Regions from separate parts of the Adlercreutzia sp. CNCM I-6207 genome, predicted to be linked through region 2. Evidence: predicted binding sites of a transcription regulator. Region 2 holds the regulator's gene; each other region holds the start of a gene.
The links. The regulator LexA, encoded in region 2, represses DNA repair genes until DNA is damaged. The targets are predictions, from matches to a motif close to CNAACANNTGTTNG.
Positions count from the first base shown of each region.

Region 1: ACW4QM_RS01300 (replication-associated recombination protein A) is a predicted target of LexA. The motif match lies at 2,279-2,292, and genes of this name have one in related genera.
Region 3: ACW4QM_RS08155 (putative DNA modification/repair radical SAM protein) is a predicted target of LexA. The motif match lies at 2,607-2,620, and genes of this name have one in related genera.

Region 1 covers NZ_CDRVLZ010000001.1:306,603-311,771, forward strand. The annotation lists gene ACW4QM_RS01290 (FAD:protein FMN transferase) at 39-1,097, opposite strand; gene ACW4QM_RS01295 (UTP--glucose-1-phosphate uridylyltransferase) at 1,196-2,008, shown strand; gene ACW4QM_RS01300 (replication-associated recombination protein A) at 2,329-3,642, shown strand; gene ACW4QM_RS01305 (DUF948 domain-containing protein) at 3,899-4,807, shown strand; gene ACW4QM_RS01310 (AI-2E family transporter) at 4,829-5,169, shown strand, end outside.
Region 2 covers NZ_CDRVLZ010000010.1:60,433-65,601, reverse strand. The annotation lists gene ACW4QM_RS06700 (prenyltransferase) at 1-52, opposite strand, end outside; gene ACW4QM_RS06695 (hypothetical protein) at 161-712, opposite strand; gene ACW4QM_RS06690 (hypothetical protein) at 833-1,342, opposite strand; gene dut (dUTP diphosphatase) at 1,357-1,791, opposite strand; gene nrdR (transcriptional regulator NrdR) at 1,795-2,241, opposite strand; gene lexA (transcriptional repressor LexA) at 2,537-3,175, shown strand; gene hflX (GTPase HflX) at 3,295-4,617, opposite strand; gene dapF (diaminopimelate epimerase) at 4,773-5,169, opposite strand, start outside.
Region 3 covers NZ_CDRVLZ010000014.1:27,608-32,776, reverse strand. The annotation lists gene ACW4QM_RS08160 (TIGR03915 family putative DNA repair protein) at 41-988, opposite strand; gene ACW4QM_RS08155 (putative DNA modification/repair radical SAM protein) at 998-2,515, opposite strand; gene ACW4QM_RS08150 (Rpn family recombination-promoting nuclease/putative transposase) at 2,752-3,600, opposite strand; gene pyrE (orotate phosphoribosyltransferase) at 3,807-4,490, shown strand; tRNA gene ACW4QM_RS08140 (tRNA-Thr) at 4,591-4,665, shown strand; gene ACW4QM_RS08135 (hypothetical protein) at 5,037-5,169, shown strand, end outside.

The DNA of each region.
Region 1 (5,169 bases), on a different contig from region 2:
CTCGGTTTTGTGACCAAAAATGCGAAAAGTTTTGTTGTTCAGCGGGCGTTGGTGATAGTGCCGTCGGGGGCGATGAAAAAGGCCTGCAGAATTTCGGGGTGTCGGCGGGCGAGGGCGAGTCCGCGCTTAAGGCCGAGGGCGAGCAGGGTGGTAGAGAAGCCCTCCGCGTCGATGGATTTCTCGCAGATGACGGTGACGCCGGCCACGTCGGTTTCGACGGGGCGTCCCGTGCGCGGATCGAGGATATGGTGGTAGAAGGTGCCGTCGGGCGCGGTGAAGCAGCGCTCGTAGACGCCACTCGTGACGGCCGATCCCGCAACCAGGGGCACGGCGCCGATGAGCTGGGAGGGGTCGCGCGGATCGCGGATGCCCACGCGCCAAGGGTCGCCTGTGGGCTTGGTGCCGCTCACGGCCACGTTGCCGCCGAGGTTCACGATGATGCCCGAGAGCCCGTGGGCCTCCATGGCCGCCACGAGCGCATCGGCGATCCATCCTTTGGCGATGCCGCCGACGTCCACGGCGGCATCGGGGTCGGCCAGCTGCGCGAAGCAGGCCTTGGGTTCGGGCGCTGCCTCGAACCCGGGCACCGCCTCGGTTGCGGCATCGGCGTCGCTCTCGGCCGCTGTGGCTGCCGGCGTCTTCCACAATCTGAGCGCGTGCCAGTCGACGTGGCGCACCGCCTCGGCGAGTGCACCATCATCGGGCACTGTGCCCTCGTGAAAATTCCACAGGCGCACCGCCGGGCCTACGGTAATGTCGAAGGCGCCCTCGCTTTCCGCGCAGTAGGAAAGCGCCCTCTCGAGCAGGTCGTAGGTCAAAGGGTCGATGGCCACGGGCTGGCCGTGCGCGCTGTTTATGCGTGCGATGTCGGAGTGGGGAAGCGTGCGGCTGAACAGGCGCTCGTAGAGGCGGCAGCGCGCCCGGGCCTCCTCGAAGGCCGCTCGGCACGCCGCCGCTTCGCCGTAGGCTTCGATGTCGATGATGGTGTTGAACGCCAGAAAGCGCACGCCCGCCGGTTTGCCCCCGGTGGCATCGCGGGCCTCCAGGTACTGCTCGTCGGGGATGGGGTCGAGAATATGTGCGTCCGTTTTGCTCATGGCGGACAGTATAGCGAACTCGGCGAAGGGGAGGGACGACGCGCGCGCCATCTGTAGTATCATGGGCGGCACGCGAACAACGAAGAGAAAGGCGCTCGATGAAGGCACTCATTCCCGCGGCGGGGCTCGGTACCCGCTTTCTGCCGGCTACCAAGGCCCAGCCCAAAGAAATGCTGCTGGTGGTGGATCGTCCGGCCATCCAGTATGTGGTGGAAGAGGGTCTGGCTTCCGGCGCTGATGAGGTCGTGATCGTCAACAGCCGCGAGAAGAAGGCCATTGAGGACCACTTCACGCCGAACCCGGAGCTGGTGGCGCTTCTGCGCGAGCGCGGCAAGGACGCCTATGCCGACGCGGTGGAATATGTCGGCAACCTGCCGGTCAGCTACGTGTATCAGGAGGAGGCGCTGGGGCTGGGACATGCCGTGCGCTGCGCGGCAGAGAAGACGGGCGACGAGCCGTTCTACGTGCTGCTCGGCGATGTGCTCGTGCCGGGCAATGAGATGCTGCCGGCTATGAAGGCGGTCTCCGACGCCCATGGCGGGGCCAGCGTCATCGCGGTCATGCCCGTGCCCGACGACCAGGTGAGCCGGTTCGGCGTCATCGCCGGGGAGGCGGTGGCCGAGAATGTGTGGAAGGTGGACTCGCTGGTGGAAAAGCCGGCGCTAGAGGATGCGCCGTCGAACCTGGCGGTGTTCGGTCGCTACCTGCTCTCGCCCCGCGTGATGGAGCTGCTGGCCGATGTGGAGCCGGGGGTGGGCGGCGAGATTCAGCTCACCGACGCGCTGGACGCGGTGCTTGCCGAGGAGGAGATGTACGCGCTTGTGGTGGATCCGGCCGACGGCTTCGACACGGGCACCGTGGAGAGCTGGCTCGAGACGAACAACGTGCTGTTCGCGCGTCGTCAGGGATAGGTATTACCGCTGATGAGGTTTCTTCTAAAATGTGAAGAATTACTTAACGATGAGCCTATGAATCCACAAGTTCACCATGGGTGCATCATAGGGAATTCAAGGGTGGCTGTTATACTGACGTCAGCAAGTGAGACAACCCCCTCCGATCACTTGCCTGCTTTGTCTCTTTAAAGCAGAAAGCGGCTCCGCGAGAGTCGCATCCCCCCTCCTTCTGGCCCGGCGGCCCCCTCCGCCGGGCCGCTTCTTTTTTGTCGTGCATTTCGCATTGATAAAACATTTGTTCTATTATTTTGGCGGGCTCCGTGGTACTATTACGGGCTATGGATACTTTGTTTACTGCTATGGAAAATGATCGGAAGCGGGACGTGGCGCCGCTGGCGGTGCGCATGCGTCCGCGCACGCTCGACGAGGTGGTCGGGCAGGCGGAGGCCGTGGGCGAGGGCAGCTGGCTGCGCGCGGCCATCGAGAACGACACGTTAAGCTCCGTCATCCTCTTCGGGCCGGCGGGCACGGGCAAGACGTCGCTCGCCCATGTCATCGCGGAGTCGACCCGCGCCACCTTCGTGGAGGTGTCGGCTATCGGGGGCACGGTGTCCGACTTGCGCCGGGAAATCGACGCGGCGGAGAAGCGGCTCGTCATGGGGGGCTTGCGCACCATCCTGTTCGTCGACGAGATCCACCGCTTCAACCGCAGCCAGCAGGACGCGTTGCTGCATGCGGTGGAAGACCGGCTCGTGGTGCTCGTGGGCGCCACCACGGAAAACCCGTTTTTCGAAGTGAACTCAGCCCTCATCTCCCGCTCGCGCATCGTGGAGCTGCACTCGCTGTCCGACGACGAGATCGCCGAGCTGGTGGGCCGCGCTGTGGAAGACGCGCGGGGGCTGGCCGGCTGCTATGCTCTGGAAGAGGACGCCACCGCGGCCATCGTCACCCTGGCCGGCGGCGACGGCCGCGGGGCGCTCACAACGTTGGAGTTGGCCGCTGGTATGGTGGCGCCGGGCACGAAGGAGGCCCCCGTTTCCATCACCGAGGCCATGGTGCGGGCCGCCACGCCCCATCGCGCGCTGCCCTACGACAAGAACAAGGACATGCACTACGACATCATCTCCGCGTTCATCAAGAGCATGCGGGGCAGCGATCCGGATGCCGCCGTGTACTGGCTCGCCCGCATGATCGACGGGGGAGAGGACCCGAAGTTCATCGCCCGGCGCATGTACATCGCTGCCTCGGAGGATATCGGGAACGCCGACCCCCAGGCCCTGCTCGTGGCCGAGGCCGCCTTCCGGGCTGCCGAGGTCATCGGCTACCCGGAGTGCCGCATCAACTTGGCACAGGCCGCCATTTACTTGGCGCTGGCGCCGAAGTCCAACAGCGCCGAGGCCGCGATCGATGCGGCGCTGCGCGAAGTGCGCAACGGCCCGGTGCGCAAGGTGCCCGACTACCTGCGCGACCGTCATCGCCCCGGCTCGGAAAACTACGGCGAGTACAAGTACCCCCACAGCTACCCGGCCGGCTGGGTCGATCAGCGCTATCTGCCCGAGGGCCTTGAGCGCGGCTGCTTCTACCAACCCGGCGAGCGCGGCTGGGAGGCTTACCGCACCGACGCCGCCGCTCGCGACCGCCAGGGGAGTTGAGTCGCGGCTCGGCGTATTGCGTCCGCCGCGTTGCGGGCACCGCGCAGCGAGCCAGGCATCGTGCTGGGGCGACGTTCGGTCGAGGGCGCCCCAGCACGGGTGCCGCTGGCGATGTCGCTCGCGTGTGACACGATGTCAACTTCCGTTTACGGAATGGCTACCATGCGGACGCGTTCCGTGGAGGCCCTGCGCAACTTAATTAGAATGACTCCAGTAATGGTATAGTCAGGTCTTCGGAATTATAAGGAGGCTCATCATGGATTTCGCAGGGATCGTGGACATCGCGCTGCCCGTCGTCTACGTGCTCGTCGGCGCGGTGCTCGTATGGTTCGTCGTGGAATTGGCGCTCACCATCCGCTCGACGCGCTCGACCATCGACGACGCCCATAAGGAGCTCACCCCCACGCTGAAGAACGTGGAGAAGATCACCGCTCAGGTCGACCCCCTCATCGCCCATGTGGATGCCCTGGTAACTGACCAGATCGACCCGCTGCTTACCCGCGTGAACGAGATCGCCGAGGAGGCCAAGCCCGCCGTGGGCCGCGTCGATCCGCTGGTGGAGCGTCTGTCGCTCACGGTGGACGCGGCGAATTTGGAACTCATGCGCGTCGACCAGATTCTGGAAGATGTGACCCAGATCACCGATTCCGTCTCGAAGGCCGCCGGTGCCGTGGATACCGTGACGAGCGCTCCGATCGATTTGGTGAACTCGCTCACGGGCAAGTTGCGCAGCAAGTTCAAGCCGCGCTACGCCTCTGACGAGTCCGTGAGCTTGGGAGCCGCTGCCGACGCCAGCGCCGCCGCGAAGGCCGGCCGTGCGCCCGAGCGCGGGGCGACCGTTGCCGATGCCGTCTCGGCCATGGGGGATGCCGCCCGCGCCGTCGTCGCCGAGGGCAAAGACCGCCGCGCCGCTGTCAAGGCCGCCAACGCGGCCAGCCAAGAACGTGCCCGCGACTTCGAAGACCAGCTCTCCGGTACCGCCGGCACCATCGCCGATGCGGCCGTGGCCAACGCCAACGCCGATACCGACACCGACGCGCCGACCGCGTCTGCGACGGCCCCTGCCGACCCCGCAGCCGCTGCCTCGCCGGCCGTCTCTCCCAACGCCGCCGCGGCTAAGGCCAAGCCGGCCCCCGTGGGGAACAGCCCCTACACCGTTCAGTAGCTCGCACCCGAGGAGATTCCCATGAGCACCGACGCGTCTCAATCGCAGGGAGGAGCCGACGCGCCCGCTTCCGTCAACAACCCGCGCAGCGCGGCCGCCGCGGCCACCGCTGCCGCCAACGCCATCTCGCGCACCAAGCAGGCCCGCGCCCGCACGCGCTTCTTCGACCTGTGGGCCGTGGTGGCGGCCATCCTGCTTCTGGCGGCGATCGTCTACCTGCTGAACATCCTGTCGGTGCCCGTGGCCATCCTCATCTGGACCGTCATCATCGTCTTCTGCCTGCGCGGCATTGTGAACGGGCTGGAGAAGCACCACGTCAACCGCGGTTTGGGCACCACTATCGCCTACATCATCATGGCGCT
Region 2 (5,169 bases):
GGGAGAGGGGAGTCGTCGCTCCCCCGCTGTTCGGTTTCGTATGGGAACCCATGTTCGATTTCTCTTTTCGTCGTGAGAAGCGTTATCGATTACCTGGCATTATAGAAGAAGGGCGCCCCAATGGAGCGCCCTTCAAGGGGTTTGCGCGTTGACGGCGCGTTTAGTTGGTCATCAGCGCGGCCGCGATGTCGCCCGAGGTGGACGAGGCCGGCTCCCAGGTGCCGTCGACCTTGGTGTAGGTGATGGTGATGGGCTGGGTGGCCGCCAGCTCGACGCCGTCGAGGGAGCCGATGACGATCTCGCCGATCTTTTGGTTGATCTCATCGTTGGAGAGAGCGGCAAGAGCATCGGGATCGGCGGTGACCTCGTCCACGGCCGTCTGCAGCGCCTGCAGGTAGCCGGTATAGCTCTTGCAGGTAAGGGTGATCTGGGCCGTGGCGCTGTCGCCGTCGACATTGATCGAGTCGATCGTGTAATCGAAGCCGCTCAGGTAGGACTTCATGAACTCGACGCCGTCGATGCCGTAGACCGAAAGCTGGCTCATATCGATGGACTCGGAGAACTCGTTGACGAACGCGTCGTCGATGTTCTTAATGCTGTCCAGTTCGGACGAGAGTGAAGCGCGGATGGCGTCTTCATCGCTCGTGCCGCTCGAGCAACCGGCCAACCCGACCATTCCAATGGAAAGCGTCAAAAGAGCAGCGAGAACCACTAGAAAACCCTGTATAGTTGATCGTGATTTCGATTTTACATAATCCATATTATCAGCCTTTCTTGTCAATCTTTTCAGAAGCCCTCCAACTTGAAACATTTTACCGTATATGGAAGGTGTTTAGCCCCAGGCATTGCCGCTGCCGCCGGATGGCTGCGCGGTGATGGTGGCGCCCTCGCCGAGGATCGAGGTGAAGTCTCCCGTTTGCATGGCCTCCATGAGCACGGGCATCATGAGCGCGATGCCGACGATGTTGACGATGAGCGCAATGGCGCTGATGGCGAGACCCCAGATAAGCGTCTGGCGTACCGTGGCGGCATAGACCTTCTGGCGACCATCGACATCGTCTATCACGTGCTTGATCTTAACGAAGCCGACAATGGCGCAGACGAGGCCCACCGTGCTCAGCATCACGCCGCCGATGATGAAGGAGACTGGACCTGCAATGGCGGCTACCGTCGAGAGCGTGCGGGCGGATTTCAGGTCGGCGTCGATGAGCGCCCGTCTCTGATCCTGCGAGGGCTCCGTCGACGGCTCGGGTCGCTGGGGATTTTCGGGAGTCGTCTCCGGAGCTCCCAGCTGCTGGGGCTCGGGCGTTTCTTCGGGTTTCGAATCGCGGTGATCGGTCATAAAGGACACTCTTTCTAGGAAAGGCCGCTGCTTCCGAAGCCCTGCGCTCCGCGCGAGCTCTCGGGAAGCTCATAAGTGTTATGTAAAGTAATGGTGGGGGTAGCGATGATCACGAGTTGGGCGATGCGCTCGCCCTTTTCGTAATTGAACACCTCCGTTGGATCGAGATTGATGAGCGGCACCTTGATCTCCCCCCGGTAGCCGCTGTCTATGAGGCCCGGGGCGTTCACGATGGAGATGCCCTGTCGTGCCGCCAGGCCGCTTCGGGGAATGATGAGCCCCGCATAGCCCTCGGGAATGGCCAAGGCGATACCGCAGGGCACGAGTGCCCGCTCGAAGGGCAAAAGCGTGCCGCCCTCGGCGGCGCGCAAATCGAGACCCGCATCGCCCGGACGGGCGTAGGCGGGCGCTTCCAGGGTCTCGTCGAGCTGCTTGAAAAGAACGTCCATGGATCAGCCCAGCTCTTTCAGGGCCTCGGAGAACTCCTCCACATTCTGGAAATCCTTGTAGACGCTGGCGAAGCGAATATAGGCAACGTCATCCAGAGTGGCCAGACGGGCCAGTACCAAATCGCCCAAATCGCGCGATTTGATCTCGTTGCGCTGACTCGATCGCAATTCCGCCTCGATGCTCGTGATGAGTCCGTCGATCTTCTCGGGCGTGATGGGACGTTTCGCGCAGGCGATGAGCAATCCTCGCATGAGCTTCTCGCGGTTGAAGACCTCCGATGAACCGTCGGCCTTGATGACGAGAATGGGATTTTCGGCGAGCCGCTCGTAGGTGGTGAATCGCGTGCCGCACTGCAGGCATTCGCGACGGCGCCGGATAGAGGCGCCGTCGTCGGCCGATCGCGAGTCGACGACTTTCGATTCCTGGTAGCCACAGGAAGGACAGCGCATAGGTTCTCCTTCTCACTTTGATAAGTTGATTGCTTATCATACCCTATCAGACCTAGCGCGCTCCCCTCTTCAAAACATTGCTACCTTCGCGACACCCGCCCTCGACGCTCTAGGCGAAGAAGATGAGGAATGACGCGATGGTGCTGAGCGTGAAGGCTATGGAAAATTCGATGCGTGCCATTTTTTACTCCTGACCTCTTGCGTAGAACCTTTGTTCGCAGTTATAATAGAGCGAACAAAGGTTCACGTCAAGAGATTTTTCAAACAAATGTACGCTTTTGTGAAAGGATGCGCTATGACCCAGAAAGTGACCAAGCGGCAACAGGCGGTTCTCGACTGCATCGAAGCGTGCATTCGCGAGAAGGGCTACGGTCCTACGGTGCGCGAGGTGTGCCAGAGTTTGGGGCTCTCCTCCCCTTCCACCGTCCATGTCCATTTGAAGGCACTTGAAGACAAGGGCTTCATCAAGCGCGACCCCCTTAAATCCCGCTCCATCGCGCTTACCTATCCCATCGAGGAGGTTCCCTCCCCTGTCACGGCCTTCGCGGCCGCCTACAGCAAGCTCGTCAATGTGCCCTTGGTGGGCAACGTGGCTGCCGGCTCCCCTATTCTCGCCGAGGAGAACATCACCGACACCATCACGCTGCCCACCGATATCGTCGGCGATGCCCCCTCCTTCATGCTCTCGGTGCGCGGCGAGTCCATGATCGAGGCCGGCATCAACGATGGCGACTACGTGGTTGTGAAGGAGCAGCCGGTGGCCAACAACGGCGATATCGTCGTGGCCATCATCGACGACGGCGCCACCGTCAAGCGCTTCTTCCGCGAGGCCGACCATATCCGCCTGCAACCGGAGAACTCGACGATGGATCCCATCATCACCACGGACTGCTCCATTGCCGGCAAGGTGGTGGCCGTGTTTCGGCGCCTGTAGCGCCTTCGCTGCGCCGATAGGCCGCGAGTCCTCCCCTTTTGGTCAATCAAGAGCGCCCCTGCTCCGGATGCGAGGATCCGGAGCAGGGGCGCTCTTTCGTTTCTGGAGCGGTGGTTTCCTCAAGCGTCGACGTCCGAGACAAGGTAAGGGGAGAACGCGCTGACGAAGGCAGGGGCCGCGAGCAGCTGCAGGCGCGTGCCTGTCGCCTCGTGACTCTCGGAGATGATGTGGCAGCGCTCGTGGGCCAGCGATACCAAATCCCCCCGTTGGTACGGCACGAGCACGTCCAGCTTGGCGTCGGCGGACGAGGCGGCCTGGGCAATGGCGCCCACGAGCCCCTCTATGCCCTCTCCAGAGCGAGCGGACACGAACCGGGCGCTCGGATAACGCCTTTTAAGGCCAGCCAGCGTCTCGGCGTCCAGCAGATCGCATTTGTTGAAGGTGGCGATCGTCGGAATGCTCTGGGCCCCTATCTGGTCGAGAACCTCGCACACGGCCTCGATCTGCTCCTCGAACTCCGGCGAGGAGGCGTCGATCACGTGCAGGATAAGGTCGGCTCCGGTGATTTCGTCGAGCGTCGACTTGAAGGCCTCGACCAGGGTGGTGGGCAGCTTCTGGATGAAGCCGACGGTGTCGGTGACGGTGACCTCGCGGCCCTCGGGCAGTTCGAACTTGCGGGTGGTGGAGTCCAGCGTGGCGAAGAGCTTGTCGTAGCTGAGCACGTCGGCTCCGGTGAGCCGGTTGATGAGCGAGCTTTTCCCGGCGTTGGTGTAGCCGGCCAGTGCCACTTTGAACATGCCGCTGCCGTACCGACTCTCACGCTGCAACGAGCGCACGTCGGACAGGCGCTCAAGCTCGCGGCGAATGCTCGTGATGCGCTTGCGCACCATGCGGCGGTCCACCTCCAGCTGGCTTTCGCCCTCACCGAAGCGGGATCCCACGCCGCCTCCCATGCGGTTCGAAGCGAGGTGGGCCCACATGCCGCGCAGGCGCGGGTACAAGTACTGGTTCTGGGCGAGACGCACCTGCAGACGCCCCTCCTTGGAGGTGGCGTGCAGGGCGAAGATGTCCAGAATGAGGGCCGTACGGTCGATGACCTTCACGGACTTGTCCATGACCTTCTCCAGATTGGCCTGCTGGGAAGGTGTCAGCTCATCGTCGAAGATGACGAGGTCGGCCTCGTGCGACCGTGCCAGCTCGGCGATTTCGTCGGCCTTGCCCGTGCCGACGAAGGTGCGCGGGTTGGGCGCGTCCAAGCGCTGGGTCGTCGTGGCCACCACATCGGCTCCGGCCGTATCGGCCAGACGTTCCAGCTCGGCCAGGGAAGATTCCAAGGGCCACGGCAGCCCCGGGCGCTCGACGCCCACGAGAACGGCGCGCTCGCGGCGCTCCTCGGCCTTGGTGGCCGGACCCTTTTGGATGACGGATTCGTATTCGGTCATAGCATGCTCCTTTGCTTCAAGTAACGACGGATCCCATGAGGGGAAGGCGGTGCAAGTGGTCGTTACAGGCGCATGAGCATCACTCCTTAATCGTGGCGCGGCGTTGCGCCGGTGAAACGGGGGCTATCATAGCACAACAGCAGCGCCGGAGAAGCTCACGGCAGCACAATGGTTCCCGAGAAGCTCTCCGTTGCCGGTCCCGTCATGGATATCGTGCCATCCTCGTTCCAGCAGATGTGCAGTAGGCCGCCGCTCAACAGGAGATCGTTCTCCCTGCCGGCCCGACCGGTGAGGCAGGCGGCCGTGTTGGTGGCGCAGGCGCCGGTGCCACAGGCCAAGGTCTCGCCGCAGCCCCTCTCCCATACGCGCATGGCGATGCCCTCATCGGTGACGGAGGCGAACTCGACGTTGGTTTTCTCGGGAAATACGGGATGCGTCTCGAAGAAGGGGCCGGGAAGATCGATGCGCAGGGTCGAGAGGGATTTCTCAGCACCAGCGGGGAACAGCTCGTTGGGCAATGCCGCCCAATCGTCCACGAGGCAGACGGCGTGG
Region 3 (5,169 bases), on a different contig from region 2:
CACCGGCGGGGATGTTTGCGCGGCCGCGGCTCACCCGCGCTCAGCGTAGCGCGGTGCGCAGGGCGGCAGGACTTTCCTGCAGCTCGGTGAGGTTCTTCCAGAAGCGCTTGGGCATGAATTGACGGCGCAGCTCCGGGTGGTAACGGGCGTCGATGGAGACGCTTTTGTAGAAGGTGCGCCAGGCCTCGCTCATGAGGGCCTCGTCGGCGGTGCGGTCGGGCAGCGCCCGTTCCAAGTCGCCGGCGCCCTCGGTGTTCACCAGCTGCCAGTCGCCGCCGTCGTAGACGCCGGCGAGATGGTGCACCTCGTCGTAGATGATGAAGGGCTGCACGCCGAGCCGTTCCACGAAATGATCCATGATGAGCGGCACCACCGACGCCTTCGGGTTCACGCGGGCGAACCACACATCGGCTCCTTCGCCGGCGAGGTGCTGGAAGCGCACGAACTGGCGCATATGCTCGCATTCCTGACCGACCGAGCGCGAAATGCGGAAGAGCCGCTCTACTGCCGGGTGGGTGATGTCCGAGAAGGCGCGACCCCGCTGCTTGGGGCACGGCCCCATGCCGCCGCGGCCTGCGCAGGAGGCGCGCTTGCGGCAGTGCTCGCATGCGCGATGCTTCTGCTCGTCGATGGCATAGCGCACGAAGCGGTAGACCGCCGTGCCCGCATCCGGCTCGTCCGAGCAAGCGGCGCGGGTCACCGCCAGGGCTGCCGCGCGGCCGCACTGGCGGCGCAGGGTGCTCATGACGCGCAGGGCCCGGTCCTGGTCGGTGGGGATGAGCGCCACGCGCTGGCCGAGACGGGGCTGCAGGCGCTCTTCCGGCGCGACATCGGTGGGACGCTCGTGGCGCTCGTAGGCGGCGAAGACGGCCGAGAGCAGCCCTTCCAGGGAGCCGTCGTAGGCGTAGGCCACCTCGTCGTAGATGTCGGGAGGAGGGGAGGGCGTCGCAGGGGCGCCCTCCGCGTATGCGTTCGGGATATGCTTCATGGCGCCCACCTAGGCCACCGAGAGCAGCGGGCTGTCGAGCGTTTTGCGGCCGTCGGCGATCGAGCGCTCTGCGACCGATGCCGGCTCGGTTGCGGCCGCTTGCCGCCCGGTCGCCGTCCCGGCCGCCTCAAGGGCCCGGCGCTGGGCGGCGAAGGCGACCTCGCGGGCGGTTGCCGCATCGGGGCTCGCCTCGGGCAGTACGGGCGGTGCCTCCACGGTTTCGAAGAGGCTCATCTGGCCAGCTGGGGCGCGGTCGGCGCGGCGCCCATGGCGACCGCCGTCGATAGGGGCCGAAAGCCGCGCGTGCAGGGCCTCGCGTGAGAAATCGACTCCCGATCCGCCCCAGGCGCCGTTCATGGTGATGAAGTAGCGGGCCCGCTTGTAGGCGATGCCGAGCTTTCTCAGCTCCGCCTCGCCGAGGGTGGACTGCCGTCGTGCCCGACAGATGAGCTTCGCCCCGCGCACGCCGATGCCGGGCACGCGCAGAAGGGCCTCCAAAGGCGCGCTGTTCACCTCCACGGGAAAGAAGTCCAGGTGGTTCAGAGCCCAGTTCGCCTTCGGATCGACATCGGGGGCGAGGAAGGGGTTCTCCTCGTCGATGATCTCGCTCACGTTGAAGCCGTAGAAGCGCAAGAGCCAGTCGGCCTGGTAGAGGCGGTGCTCGCGGTTCAGCTGCACGGCGTCGGTGGCGGGCAGGAGCGGGTCGGACACGACGGGGAGGTAGGCGCTGAAGAACACGCGCTTCAGCGACAGGTGGGTGTACAGGGCCGCCGACAGGTTCAGGATCTGGTAGTCGCTTTCCGGGGTGGCTCCGACGATCATCTGGGTGGACTGGCCCGCCGGCGCGAAGGCCCGTGCCTTCCGGGCGTTCTTCTTCGTCAGGTATACCGTAGTGCGCTTCTTCGCCAGCGAGCGCGATTCCGCATCGTCGGCGATGGAGTCGCAGATATGCCGCATGGGGGCCAGGATGGACGCACGCGACTTGTTGGGGGCCAAAAGCCCCAGGCTCTGCCGGCTCGGCAGCTCCAGATTCACCGAGAGACGGTCGGACAGGTGCCCCAGCTCGTCGATGAGCTCCACCGAGGTGCCGGGGATGGCCTTGGTGTGGATGTAGCCGCGAAAGCCGTACTCCTCCCGCAGGATGCGCAGGGCCTCGATCATGAGCTCGGTGGTGCGGTCGGGGCATCCGGCGACACCGGAGGAGAGGAACAGCCCCTCGATGTAGTTGCGGCGGTAGAAGCCGATGGTGAGGTCGGCCAACTCGCGAGGCGTAAATGCGGCTCGGGGTGCCTCGGCGTTGCTCGCGCGGTTCACGCAGTAGCAGCAATCGTAGACGCAGACGTTGGTCATGAGCACCTTGAGCAGCGTGACGCAGCGCCCGTCCGGCGTGAACGAATGGCAGCATCCCGCCTGGGTGGCCGCGCCCAGCTGTCCGGCCTTGCCCGCGCGCTGAACCCCGGAGGAGGTGCAAGCCACGTCGTACTTCGCCGCATCGGCCAGAATCTCCAGCTTCTCGATGACGTTCACCGCGCAACCCCTTCCAACCGCCAGACATCTTCCCGCCGCTAACACCAAACGAGCACACTTGTTCGCCCGAATGAATGTACGCTATACTACCCGAATAGATGTTCGCGTGTCAATGGGCGGAACATCGCCGGTTTGCTTGCGGCGTATGTCTTCTGGGGTCGGGAGAGGAGTGTGGCGGCGAGGGGGCTTGCGAAGGGGGAGACTTCGTTGTCGTCGGTTCGCGATTGCTCCTGCTTCTACGAGTCAAGCTCCTCGAGCAACCCCTCACGGTATTCCGCATCGGTCGCCGCACGGCGGGCGTCCTCGAAGCGGCCGGCATCCATAAGCTGAGCTATCAGCTTTCCAAGTTGGTCGGCTCCTTCCGCCCGTCCAGCGGCCCTACCCTCGGCTCTGCCCTCGGCAAGCCCCTCCTCACGACCCTTCTTCTGCAGGAGGCGGCCTTGGGCGCGCATATCCTCTTCCAGCGTCAGCATGACAAGAGACTCCTCTCTCCATGGAGCGTCTTCGTTGGCGGCCTCCACGGCGGCCGCGAGGTCGGCGGTAAGGCCGTCGCCTCCGACCTCCTCGGTGGCGACGTACCGAAGTAAACCACGAAGCGGCCCGTCTGGCAACATCTCCCAAGCGGAGGCGTTGAGCACGACCCATCTGAAGCCGTGCCCGAGTACCACGGATCCGCTCTCATCGCATATCATGTCGAAGGTGTAGACGGGGAGCCCCTCCTTGAACTCGTCGTGTAGGCAGATGAAAACGATAAAGCTCTCGGGCAAACTGTCGTAGGTGGCTCCCGGGCGCAGCATCGCAGTGTCCATGGCGCTCTGGTAGTAGCGCATGCGTCGACCCAGGCCCTCGCGGGAGTAGGTCTGCATCTCCACGTCGTAGAGCGCGTCCGAGGTGCGAACCCAGGCGTCGAGGCGCACTCCGTGGGAGCCGACGCGGGGCTGCAGGGTGCGCTCGGCGACGACGTTGCGTACCTCGTCCACGGGCACACCGAGGGCCGTCTCCAGCACTCGGCGGCACAGATCGGGGCGCTCCTCCATGATCCTGTCAAACATGGGGTACTCGCTGAACAGAAGGTTTCTCGACATCTAGGCCGTCCTTTCACCGGGGGTTTGGATCGTGCCATGCTACGCGATCCGAACCGCAGAAATGACGCGGGAATGTCCCGGTTCGTTCCCCGCGCCAACCGTGCTGGAGCCGCACTTTGATCGATTCGGGGAAACCGACGAGGAAATCGGGTATCATGGTGCCCATAGGAAACATGAGGGAACTCCTCACGGATGAAAGGGCGGCTATGGAGGCTTACAAGCGCGAGTTCATCGAGTTCATGGTTCAGAGCGACGTGCTGAAGTTCGGCGATTTCACGCTGAAGAGCGGGCGCAAGTCGCCGTTCTTCATGAATGCGGGCGCCTATGTGACCGGCGAGCAGCTGCATCGGCTGGGTCTGTACTACGCCCAGGCCATCAACGACAATTTCGGGCTGGACTTCGATGTGGTGTTCGGGCCAGCCTACAAGGGCATCCCCTTGGCGGTGGTGACGGCCATGGCGCTTCAGGAGCTGTACGGCAAGGAGGTAAAGTACTGCTGCAACCGCAAGGAAGTGAAGGACCACGGGGCCGACGCGGGCAACCTGCTCGGCGCGGAGCTTCACGACGGCGACAAGGTCATCATGGTGGAGGACGTCACCACTTCGGGCAAGTCCATCGACGAGACCTACCCCATCTTGAAGGCCGCTGCCGATGTGGATGTGCGCGGGCTCATCGTGTCGCTCAACCGCATGGAGGTGGGGAAGGGCGGCGTCACCACGGCCCAGAAGGAGATCGAGGCGAAGTACGGCTTCCCGGTGGCTTCCATCGTGTCCATGGCCGAGGTGAAGGAGTGCCTGCACAACCACGAGGTGGCCGGGCGCATCGTGATCGACGACGATATCGCGGCCGCCATCGACGCCTACTACGAGCAGTGGGGCGCCAAGGAGTAGGGAATCTGCGGTTGCAACTTCCCTAAATCGGAGCGTTGTCGTACAATGGGCCGACGCGGAACGGCATCGATGGGGAGGGTCGGCCGTTCACGCGCTCGTCGCCGGTGTGGCTCAACGGTAGAGCAACTGATTTGTAATCAGTGGGTTGCGGGTTCGATTCCTGTCACCGGCTCCATGTTTTACCAGGTCAGAGGTTTATAGCCTCTGGCCTTTTCTCTTTTTTGGACACTGAAGATACTGTTTGGTATCCAACGGTGCCCAGGCTGGTGGCCGGTCGTCTCCAGATGTTTTTCCGATTCTGCCTTCGAAATGCCACTTTGGCCTAGAAATGGTTGATGGACAAGAGACGGTTTGTACATTTCGGGGCTGAAATGGCAGAAAAGTGCCAGTTGAAGATAGAAATGTACAAGACGTGGAAAATGGGGCGCACATTTCGGGGTCGAAGTGGCATTTACCTGGCAGAATCTGGCGTCCGGGCCATCCACGAAGTTCGTGCGCTCTGCTATCATGGCTCGGGAACGTTTGAGAAAGGAAGCGCGCGAGTTTATGGCAACGTACATCGCCCATTATCAGTCGCCGAAGGGTTCCTACGAGAGGGAGCGCGGGCTGTTCGAGTTCGAGAGCGACGCGCGGGCCGGCACCAAGGCCAACGCCCACGACGCGCGCATGAAGATGCTAG